One region of the Nonomuraea longicatena genome, then DNA from elsewhere that is predicted to be linked to it. Evidence: predicted binding sites of a transcription regulator. Region 1 holds the regulator's gene; the other holds the start of a gene.
The links. Region 1 encodes HrcA, which represses chaperone genes, less so after heat shock. Its sites were predicted from a motif close to TTGGCACTCTCNNNNNGAGAGTGCCAA; they were not measured.

Region 1 (5,611 bases):
CTCCAGGTACTCGACGACGACGCCCTCGACCCGCAGGTCGTGGCCCCAGATGCGCTCGACGAGGGCGGCGTCGTGGACGCCCTCGACGTAGATGCGGCTCTCGCGGGCGACGCGGGCGCGCAGCCCTTCGACCGCGACGGAGCCGGAGGCGCTGCGGCGCGGACCGGAGGACGCGGCGGGGGCGGGCCGTACGAGGGTGACCGCTCTGCCGTCCAGCAGGAACGCGGCGGGCGCCAGGGGGAACAGGCGGCGCCTGCCGAAGCGGTCCTCCAGCGTCACGGCCTCCTTGTCGCAGGCGACCACGGCGCCGCAGAAGCCGCTGTCGGCGTCCTCGACCACGAGGTCCGCCTCGGCGGGCACCTGTGGGATCTTGCCCTTGCCGGGACGCCGCCAGTTACCCGCCAGTACATCGCCGTCGTACACACGGGGACCGTAGCAAATCACCCGCCCGCCGCGAGGCGCCTGCGGTGGGCGTTGCGGCGGACCACCACGACGACGTTGACGGCGGCGCCGACGACGATGCCGGTCATCGGCAGGATCACCATCGCGGCGAGCCCGCCGAAGAAGCCGCCCGCTCCGGCCGCGAGGCTGCGGCCCAGCCCGAACCTGGTCCGCACCTGCTCCTGGACGGTGCACACGATCGGATAGTCGCCCTTGGCGGGGACGTTGACCAGGGCGATCATGGCCCAGGTCACCCCGTCGGAGGTGAGCGTCTGGTCGCTGGTCGTGACCAGCCTGCCGTCCTTGCCGATCCGGCACTCCCAGGTGAGGCGGCCGGTGTTCTGGACGTACAGGGCGGGCTGCTCGCCGGGGTCGATCGTGAGCGTGACCGACTCGCCGGGCGCGAACGTCCTGGAGGGCGCCGAGTCGACGAGGCCGCCCACGGTGCCGGTGACGAACAGGGCGATCCCGGTGATCACGCAGACGGCCGCGACCGCCCAGCCGGCCGCGATCCACCACAGGGGCGGGCGCACCTGCGCGGGTGGCGGGCCCCCGTATTGGGCCCCGTATTGGGCCCCGTACTGCGGGCCGCCGTGCGGGGGATGGGGGTAGGGGTGCTGGGGGCCGCCGGGCGGCCCGTACGGCGGCGGCGGTGGCCCGCCGGGGTGGCCGAAGGGGGTCTGGGGGCCGCTCGGAGGCCCGTACGGCGGCTGGGGGGCGCCGGGTGGGTCATAGGGCCGGGGCCCGCCGGGAGGGACGTGGGGGCCGGGTGGCGGGCCGTAGGGCGGCTGCGGCGGTTGCTGCCAACCCTGGCCCTGCCGGAAATCGTCACTCATATCCGTCAAGTGTGGTGCAGTGGATCGTGAGCCGCCAGCACGAGAGTTATCGCACCTTGTGGGCGGGAGCCGTACACTTGGCACTCGGGACCACAGAGTGCTAGATCTGGCGTTTCTGTAAGGGAAGAGGCAGGAGGTGCGCACGTGCTCGACGACCGTAAGCTCGCGGTCCTGCGGGCCATTGTCGAGGACTACGTGTCCACCAACGAACCGGTGGGCTCGAAGGCGCTGGCCGAACGTCACAATCTCAAAGTCTCCCCGGCGACGGTGCGCAACGACATGGCCGCGCTGGAGGAGGAGGGCTACATCACCCAGCCGCACACCAGCGCGGGCCGGGTGCCGACCGACAAGGGTTATCGGCTCTTCGTCGACCGGCTCTCGCAGGTGAAGCCGCTGTCGGCGGCCGAGCGCAGGGCCATCGAGACCTTCCTCGCCGGCGCGGTCGACCTCGACGACGTGGTCACCCGCACGGTCCGCCTGCTGGCACAGCTGACCAGGCAGGTCGCGGTGGTGCAGTACCCCGCGCTGGCCCGCTCGACGGTCCGGCACGTCGAACTCGTCCACCTGAGCGACCGGCGCGTGATGCTGGTCGTCATCACCAACACCGGCCGCGTCGAGCAGCGTGTGGTCGAACTCCCCGAGATCGTGGACGACCAGCGCATCGCGCACCTGCGCGCGGTGCTCAACGCCACCCTCGACGGGTGCGGCCTCGCGGCCGTGCCCGACCTGGTGGCCGACCTTCCCGAACGGCTGGCCGCGGAAGACCGCCCCGCTGCGGCCACCATCCTGTCCGTGCTTCTTGAGACGCTCGTCGAGCGTCACGACGAGAAGATCGTGTTCGCGGGCGCGGCCAACCTGGCCGGCGCCGACTTCACCACCGGCCTGCGCGACGTTCTCGAGGCCCTGGAGGAGCAGGTGGTGCTCATGCGCCTGCTCGGCGAGACATCGGACATCCCGGCCGCGCTCACGGTGCGGATCGGGGCGGAAAACCCGTACCTTCACGGCACGTCGATCGTCGCCACCGGATACGGTTCTGGCGACAGGCAACTGGCTCGGCTGGGCGTCCTCGGCCCCACGAGGATGGACTACCCGGTGACGATGGGCGCCGTGCGCGCAGTGGCACGCTACGTCAGCCAGATTCTGGCTGCTTCCTAAGAGGTCGATAAGTGGCAAACAGCGACTATTACAGCATCCTCGGGGTGCGGCGAGACGCCGGTCAGGACGAGATCAAGAAGGCGTACCGCCGGTTGGCCCGCGAGCTGCACCCTGATGTGAACCCCGATCCCGAGACGCAGGAGCGTTTCAAGGAGATCACGCAGGCGTACGAGGTGCTGTCCGACCCGAGCAAGCGCCAGATGTACGACCTCGGCGGCGACCCCTTCGGAGGGGCCGGTGCCGGGGCGGGCGCGGGCGGGTTCGCGGCGGGCTTCCCCTTCAGCGACATCATGGACGCCTTCTTCGGGCAGGCCGGCGGCGGGCGCGGACCGCGCTCGCGGGCCAGGCGCGGGCGCAACGCGACGATCCGCGTCGAACTCGACCTCAACGAGACCGCCTTCGGCACCACGCGCGAGCTGATCGTGGACACCGCCGTGGTGTGCGAGGTCTGCCACGGCGCGGGCGCCGCGCCGGGCACCCATCCGGACACCTGCGACATGTGCGGCGGGCGTGGAGAGGTCTCGCAGGTCACGCGGTCCTTCCTGGGCCAGGTCATGACCTCGCGGCCGTGCCCGCAGTGCCAGGGCTTCGGCACCCTCATCCGCACGCCGTGCCAGGAGTGCTCCGGCGACGGCCGGGTGCGTACCCGGCGGACGATCAAGGTTCGCATCCCGGCGGGAGTCGAGGACGGCACCCACATCCAGCTCGCCGGGGAGGGCGAGGTCGGTCCCGGCGGCGGCCCGCCCGGCGACCTGTTCCTTGAGATCGTCGAGCGCCCGCACGAGATCTTCGAGCGGCGCGGCGACGACCTGCACTGCACGGTGCAGATCCCGATGACGGCCGCCGCGCTCGGCACGGTGCTGTCGGTGGAGACCCTCGACGGCACCGAGCAGGTGGACGTGCGGCCGGGCACGCAGTCCGGGCAGGTCATCTCGATGTTCGGGCGGGGGGTGCAGCGGCTCAACGAGTCGGGGCGCGGCGACCTGCTCATCCATGTGAACGTGGAGACGCCGCTGCGGCTGGAGCCGCAGCAGGAGGAACTGCTGCGGGAACTCGCCAAGCTGCGGGGAGAGGAGCGTCCGCCGGGAAAGTTCGCCCCGGGGCAGCAGGGCTTCTTCTCCCGCCTGCGTGACGCGTTCAACGGCCGTTGACCGATCATCCATTACGGCCCGGCCGACCTGCCGCCACCCGCCGCAGTACGGCGGGTGGCGGCGGGGCGGGCGGGCCGTATCGATGACGATGGTTCTACTGGGGGAAGCGTGAGCGTGCCGGTGTTTCTCGTGGACGCGGTGGCGGAGGCGCACGCGGTGCTGGAGGGGCCAGAGGGGCGGCACGCGGCGGCGGTCCGCCGGATCCGCCCCGGTGAGCGCGTCGACCTGACCGACGGCGCGGGCGCCGTCGGCGAGTGCGTCGTCCGCGAGACGCTGAAGGACGGGCTCGTCCTCGACGTCCTCAGGCGCTACACCGTGCCCGCCCCCGCGCCGCGCATCGTCGTCGTCCAGGCACTGCCCAAGGGAGACAGGGGCGAGCTGGCCGTCGAGATGATGACCGAGGTCGGCGTGGACGTGATCGTCCCCTGGGCGGCCTCGCGCAGCATCACCCAGTGGCGCGGCGACAAGGCGGCCAAGGCGCTCGGCAAGTGGCGCGCGACCGCCCGGGAGGCGGGCAAGCAGGCGCGGCGCTTCCACCGGGCCGAGGTGGCCGAGCTCGCCACCACCCGCGACGTCGTCCGGCTCGCGGAGCAGGCGGCGCTGGCGCTGGTGCTGCACGAGGCGGCCGCGCGGCCGCTGGCCCGGGTCGAGCTGCCGGGGAGCGGCGACATCATGATGATCGTCGGGCCGGAGGGCGGGGTCGCGGAGACGGAGCTCGCGGCGTTCACTGAGGCGGGGGCGGTGCCCGCGCTGCTGGGTCCCACGGTGCTGCGCACCTCCACGGCGGGGGTGGCGGCGGCGGCCGTGCTGCAGGCCAGGACCGGGCGCTGGTAGCTCAGCCCGGCATGGTGCTGGGGATGCCGGTGTCGTTGAGCAGAGTGGGGCCGGACTCCTCGGCCGGGCACTCCTCGGCGGGGCAGCTCGGCGTGACCGGCGGGGTCTCGCTGGGCGTGGGCGACGTGGAGGGGGTGCGGGTCGGGCACTCGCTCGCGCCGGCCTCGCTCTCGGTGCTGTTCTTGGCAGAGGACGCGCTGGGACAGGGCGTCGGCGTCGGCGTCGGGGTGGGCGTGGGTGTGGGCGTCGGTTTGGACACGGACCTGGTCGACTCCGCCGTCTGCTCGGCCTCCACCGGGGTCTTCGGCGCGGTCACGTGCGGGACGGCGGGCTCGGACCTCGGGATGGAGGACGGCCCGGGCGGCCGGTTGGTCGACTCGCTGCTCGGCTGGCTGGTCTCGGACCGTACGTCGCGGATGCGGGTGGTGACCTCGTCGCGCAGCGAGGGGACGACCATCACGATCGTGCCCGCGACCAGCACGGCGCTGGCCAGAGCGGCACCCGTCCGCCACCAGAACAGGCCGCGCGAGCCCTTCTGCTCGATGCGCGCGCGGATGATCTCCAGGCCCTCCGGGGAAGGCACGACCGCGTCCGCCTCCGCTCGGAGCACACGGCGCAGGACGTCGCCGTGCTCGTCGTCGGGGGACTGGGTCATGACATCTTCTCCAGGACAGATCGCAAGGCGGCCATGCCACGGGCGGTGTGGCTCTTGACCGCCCCCTTGCTGATGCCCATGGCGTGGGCGATCTCAGCCTCGGACAGATCGCCGTAATAGCGAAGGACGAGGGCCTCTCTCTGGCGGGTGGGCAGGGCGCGCAACGCGTCGATCACGGCGGAGCGTTCGAGCTCGCCTATCGCGCCGTTCTCGGCGCTCGGGGCGTCGGGCAGGCCCTTGGGAGCATACTTCTCGACGACCGCGCGATGCCGTAAGACGGACCGCGACCGGTTGACGACCGATTGCCGCAGGTAGGCCAGCGCCTTGTCGGGGTCGCGCAGCCTACGCCAGGCGCCGTGGACGGCCACGAACGTGTCCTGGACGACTTCCTCCGCGGTCGCGGTGTCGCGCACCAGCAACACAGCGAGACGCACCAATGACCGAAAGTGCGCACTGTAGAGCGCGGTTACGGCCATGTCGGCGTCCCACCCGACAGGCACCGCCCCCAGCGACCCGTCGGCCAGCAGGGTTTCGGTGGT
Region 2 (5,611 bases), on a different contig from region 1:
CCACCAGGACCTCCGTGGTGAGCAGCATGCCGGCGATGGACGCGGCGTTCTGCACAGCCGAACGGGTGACCTTGACCGGGTCGATGACGCCGTACGAGATCATGTCGCCGTACTCGCCGGTGGCCGCGTTGAGGCCGTGGCCGACGGGCAGGTCGGCGATGCGGTGCGTGACCACGTAGCCCTCAAGGCCGGCGTTCTCGGCGATCCAGCGGGCCGGCTCGACCAGCGCGCGGCGCACGACGCCGGCTCCGGTGGCCTCGTCGCCGGTCAGGCCGAGGTCGTCGAGCTCCTTGACGACGTGGACCAGGGCGACGCCGCCGCCGGAGACGATGCCCTCCTCGATCGCGGCGCGCGTCGCGGAGATCGCGTCCTCAAGGCGGTGCTTCTTCTCCTTGAGCTCGACCTCAGTGGCGGCGCCGACGCGCAGCACGCACACACCGCCGGCGAGCTTGGCCAGCCGCTCCTGCAGCTTCTCGCGGTCCCAGTCGGAGTCGGACTGCTCGATCGCGAGCTTGATCTCCTTGACCCGGTCCTCGATCGCCTGCGCGTCGCCGGCGCCGTCGACGATGGTCGTGGCGTCCTTGGTGACGACGATGCGGCGGGCGCTGCCCAGCACCTCAAGGCCGACGTGCTCCAGCTTGAGGCCGACCTCCTCGGCGACGACCTGGCCGCCGGTGAGGATGGCCATGTCCTGGAGCATCGCCTTGCGGCGGTCACCGAAGCCCGGCGCCTTGACGGCGACGGAGGTGAAGGTGCCGCGGATCTTGTTGGTGACCAGGACGGCCAGGGCCTCGCCCTCGACGTCCTCGGCGACCACGAGCAGCGGCTTCTTGGTCTGGGCGATCTTCTCCAGCAGCGGCAGGAAGTCCGCGATGGAGGCGATCTTGCCCTGGGTGAGCAGCACGTACGCGTCCTCAAGGACGGTCTCCATGCGCTCGGGGTCGGTCACCATGTACGCCGACAGGTAGCCCTTGTCGAACTGCATGCCCTCGGTGAACTCAAGCTCCATGCCCATGGCGTTGGACTCTTCGACGGTGAGGACACCGTCCTTGCCCACCTTGTCGAACGCCTCGGCGATCAGCTCACCGATCTTGGCGTCCTGCGCCGAGTTGGTGGCGACGTGGGCGATCTCGTTCTTGTCGGCGACCTCGCGGGCGCTGGCGAGCAGCTTCTCGCTGACGGCCTTGGCGGCCCGGTCGATGCCGCGCTTGAGCGACAGCGGCGAGGCGCCGGCGGCGACGTTGCGCAGGCCCTCGCGGACCATCGCCTGGGCCAGGACGGTCGCGGTGGTGGTGCCGTCGCCCGCGATGTCGTTGGTCTTGGTCGCCACTTCCTTGGCGAGCTGGGCGCCGAGGTTCTCGTAGCGCTCTTCCAGCTCGATCTCACGAGCGATGGTGACACCGTCGTTCGTGATCGTCGGAGCACCGAACTTCTTGTCGATGACGACGTTGCGGCCACGCGGGCCGAGGGTTACCTTCACGGCGTCCGCGAGAGCGTTGACGCCGCGCTCAAGCGCGCGACGGGCGCCCTCGTCGAACTCAAGGATCTTCGCCATTGGTCAGACCGTCCTCTCCTGGTGTCGAAAGCCCCGGCCGCCGCTAAAGCGCCCGGGGCCCGACACAACCGGCTTACTTCTCGATGATCGCGAGAACGTCGCGGGCGGAGAGCACGAGGTACTCCTCGCCGCCGTACTTGACCTCGGTGCCGCCGTACTTGCTGTAGAGGACGATGTCGCCCTCGGAGACGTCGAGCGGAATCCGCTTGTCGCCGTCCTCGTCCCAGTTGCCCGGGCCCACCGCGAGGACCTTGCCCTCCTGCGGCTTCTCCTTGGCGGTGTCAGGGATGACCAGGCCGGAAGCGGTGGTCTGCTCGGCCTCAAGCGGCTGAACCACAATGCGGTCGCCGAGCGGCTTAACGGGAACCTTGGTGGCGGTCGTCACGATCGGACCTCCCCTTCAGATTTGGATGATCTAGAAGAGGCGACCAGCGGGGCCTGCCGTCGCGGGTGTCAGACCTGCCTCGTCGCACGTTGGCACTCTCAAGGGGAGAGTGCCAACAGGAAACATATGCAAGAGGGGCTTGACAGTCAACACGAGCGGGCTTTGCGTCGCGCATTGTCTCCCACCTGCACGGAAAATGCCCGCTGAGCCGCAGCCCAGGCCCCCGGTTCGCCCAGAGCTGACAGACATCTCCCCGCCAGGGCTTCCGCCCCTCTCAGCACTCTATGCGCCCCAATACCCCTTTCGCCCCGACCTCGCCGCCCCTCCCCGCCTTTCCTCCCTCGCCGGCCTCCCTCGCCGGCCGCGCCCACGGCGGGGTGTCCTCCTCCCCGTCTGCACTAACGTCGGTGGCGTGGACCTGGACGCCTTTCACGAGTTGCTCACCCCGCGCGGACAGAAGGCCCTCGCGGAGGCCGCCGAGCTGGTCGGCGGCGACCCGGTCAAGGCGGTCACCCGGTTGCGCAGGTCCTACGACAGCACGCTCACCTCCGCCGCCCTCACCCAGGCGGCGCTGCGCGACAGGGCCAGGGCCAAGTTCGCCGACGACGCCGCCCGCATGTACTTCACCCCCAACGGCCTGGAGCAGGCCACCCGCCCCGAGGTCGCCGCCCACCGGGCCCGCAGTGTCATCGAACGGGTCACTGAACGCGCGGGCCCCTCCCAGCAGGTGGTGGACGTCTGCTGCGGCATCGGCGGCGACGCCGTCGCGCTCGCCGGGGCCGGCCACCGGGTGGACGCCGTCGAGCTCGACCCCCTGACCGCCGAGGTCGCCCGCGCCAACGTCGCGGCCCTCGGCCTCGACCACCTGGTCACCGTCACGGTCGGCGACGCGGCCGCCGTCGCCCCCGAGGAGTACGACGTGCTGTTCGCCGACCCGGCCCGCCGCACCGCGCGGGGCCGCACGTTCGACCCGCGCGCCTACTCGCCCCCGTGGCCGGTCGTGACGGACCTCGTCGCCCGCGCCCGCCGCTCCTGCCTGAAGGTGGCCCCAGGCATCCCGTACGACTACATCCCGGAGGCCGCGGAGGCCGAGTGGGTGTCGTTCCGCGGCGAGGTGAAGGAGGCCGCCCTGTGGACGCCAGGGCGCGTCGGCCGCCGCGCGACGCTGCTCCCCTCCGGCCTGTCGCTGACGCCGTCGGGGGTGAGTGCGCCGACCGGCCCCCTCGGCCGGTACGTCTACGAGCCCGACGGCGCCGCCATCCGGGCTCATCTGGTGGGCGAGGTCGCCGAGCTGGTGAACGGCCGACTGCCCGACCCGATGATCGCCTACATCGCCGGCGACGATCCGGTGGACACCCCGTGGGCGTCCCGGTACGAGGTCCACGAGGCGATGCCGTTCTCGCTGAAACGCCTGAGAGCCGCCCTCCGAGCCCACGAAATAGGAAATGTCACCATTAAAAAGCGCGGCTCCGCAGTGGACATCGACCGCTTGCGGCGAGATCTCCGACTTTCAGGCGATAAATCAGCCGTAATCATTCTCACCCGGGTGATGGATCAACCTTTCATCCTGATCTGCCTGGGGCCCCTACCTGCATGAATGACAAAACAGGATCTTTTTACGACAGCCCAGACGGACCTTGATCCAAAGGCTAAGGTGGGCGCGCGGTACTACTTCCCATTGAACGGATAACCGCGTTCTCCTTCAGTCATTGCAAACCGGACCAATCCCACCGCATCGCGGCATCACGTCGGCGAGCGAAGGAGCTTTCGGTGGATCATTCCAACCACACCACCCTTCTGCAGAATGGCGGGCAGAGCGCCATCGCCGACAGGATGCGTGACTTGCTGGCACGTGCGTCCCAGGACCACGTCTACGAGCAACGCACCCAAGGAGCCGTGCTCGACGAGATACGCCAGCGGCTCGAAGGCATGGAGTGGCTGCTGCGCGAGGTCCGGGAGCGCGAACTCGGCAGCCTCAGCGGCACTCTCGAAGCCGTCAGCACCCGCATCGACGCCATCTCCACCATGCCGCCGCAGTGGGCCGAGGGGCTGGCCCAGCACGTCGAGGCCGTGCGCGACCACATCGACACCGTCGGCGAACGGATCAGCACCGTCGACGCCCGCGTCGAGAACGTCAACCAGCGGGTCTCGCCGGTCCTCGAACTACCGAGCATCTGGGCCGACCTGACCACCGTGGGCGAGAGCGTCGAGGAGTCGCTCAACCGGCTGCAGTCGGTCCTCGACGGCGCCGACGGCATCTCCACCCGCCTCAACGAGTTCGCCGGCAAACTCGGGCAGCTCAACGCCAGCATGGAAGCCGCGGGCAGCCGGTTCACCCGCCTCGACAAGTCGATCTCCGAGCTGACCGCCCGCGCCGAGCACGTCGAGGGCGGCGTCGTCGATCTCGCCCAGGGGCTCGCCCTCGCCACCGGCGAGATCAAGAACGCCGTCGAGCAGGTCAGCGCCAAGGTCGAGGAGTCCGAACAGCGGGTCACCGGACGACTCGACGGCGTCGACAGCCGGGTCGACCGCGTCGACGGCCGCCTCATCTCCATCGACTCACGCCTCAACAGCCTCGACGGCCGCATCGAGACCGCCGACGAGTGCCTGGCCGACATCGACACCCGCCTCGACGGCGTCGACAGCCGCCTGGGCGGCATCGACAAACGTCTCGGCACCGTCGACGGCCAGCTCACCGGCGTCGACAAGCACATGGGCACGGTCGACGGCCAGCTCGCCGCCTTCGACAAGCGCCTCGTGGCCCTCGACGGCCAGCTCGCGGGCCTCGACAAGCGCCTGGTCGGCGTCGACGGCCACCTCGACCGCCACGACGACCGCTTCGACGCGCTGGGCGGGCGCATCGACAGCCGCTTCACCACGCTCGACGAGCGCCTCAGCGTCACCGGTCAGCACCTCGCCGAGGCCGCCACCCGCAACGAGGGCCGCTTCAACACCCTCGACACCACACTTGAGTCCATCGACGACCGTCTCGGCGAGACCGAGGAGCAGTTCGTCGGCCGCTTCGACGCCGTCGACGCCCACCTCGGCGGGCTCGTGGTCCGCGCCGAGCGGGCGAGCGAGCACCTGGAGGCCGTTGACGACCGGGTCGAGGCGGTCAACCAGCGCGTCGGCCAGCTACCCGTCACGCTCGGCATCGGCGAGCGGGTCGGCGAACTGCTCGACTCGCAGTCCACCGAGCAGACCAAGCGCTTCGACTCCCTCGAAGAGCGGCTGACGGCCGCGGCGGCCGAGCTGGCCGAGACCATCCAGACCCGCCCCGACCAGGAGGAGCTCTCGCGGACGGTGACCGAAGTGGTCGCACCCGCCTCCACCGACCTCACCAAGCGCCTGAGCGCCCTGGAGGAGACCATGCTGGCCCTGGCCGAGGCCCTGCTGCGTCCCACCCGCGCCAAGGACTGACGGCTCAGAAGGCCCCGAGGTCCGTGTAACCGTTGTACAGGGCACCCAGCTCAAGCGGCCAGCAGCGATCGTCTTCCGAGCCGACGAGAAGCGGCTCGTAGGCGTACAGTTCGATCATCAGGTTGAGGGCGACCCAGCACTCGGCATCGTCATGGGTACCCGGATTCGCCCAGCGGCACACCGCGTGGACGCAGTAGGCGTACGACTCGATGCTCCGGTGCGCCCGATGCACCTGGCCGCGTCGCAGCCGG

Region 2: a site for HrcA is predicted at 2,030-2,056, ahead of groES (co-chaperone GroES). Genes of this name have one in related genera too.

What each region holds. Positions count from the first base shown of each region.
Region 1 covers NZ_BAAAHQ010000015.1:172,878-178,488, forward strand. The annotation lists gene ABD120_RS16310 (DUF3097 domain-containing protein) at 1-423, opposite strand, end outside; gene ABD120_RS16315 (hypothetical protein) at 441-1,277, opposite strand; gene hrcA (heat-inducible transcriptional repressor HrcA) at 1,422-2,432, shown strand; gene dnaJ (molecular chaperone DnaJ) at 2,444-3,583, shown strand; gene ABD120_RS16330 (16S rRNA (uracil(1498)-N(3))-methyltransferase) at 3,692-4,417, shown strand; gene ABD120_RS16335 (hypothetical protein) at 4,419-5,072, opposite strand; gene ABD120_RS16340 (SigE family RNA polymerase sigma factor) at 5,069-5,548, opposite strand.
Region 2 covers NZ_BAAAHQ010000012.1:59,870-65,480, forward strand. The annotation lists gene groL (chaperonin GroEL) at 1-1,555, opposite strand, end outside; gene groES (co-chaperone GroES) at 1,629-1,940, opposite strand; gene ABD120_RS14390 (class I SAM-dependent methyltransferase) at 2,353-3,537, shown strand; gene ABD120_RS14395 (hypothetical protein) at 3,711-5,360, shown strand; gene ABD120_RS14400 (SUKH-4 family immunity protein) at 5,365-5,611, opposite strand, start outside.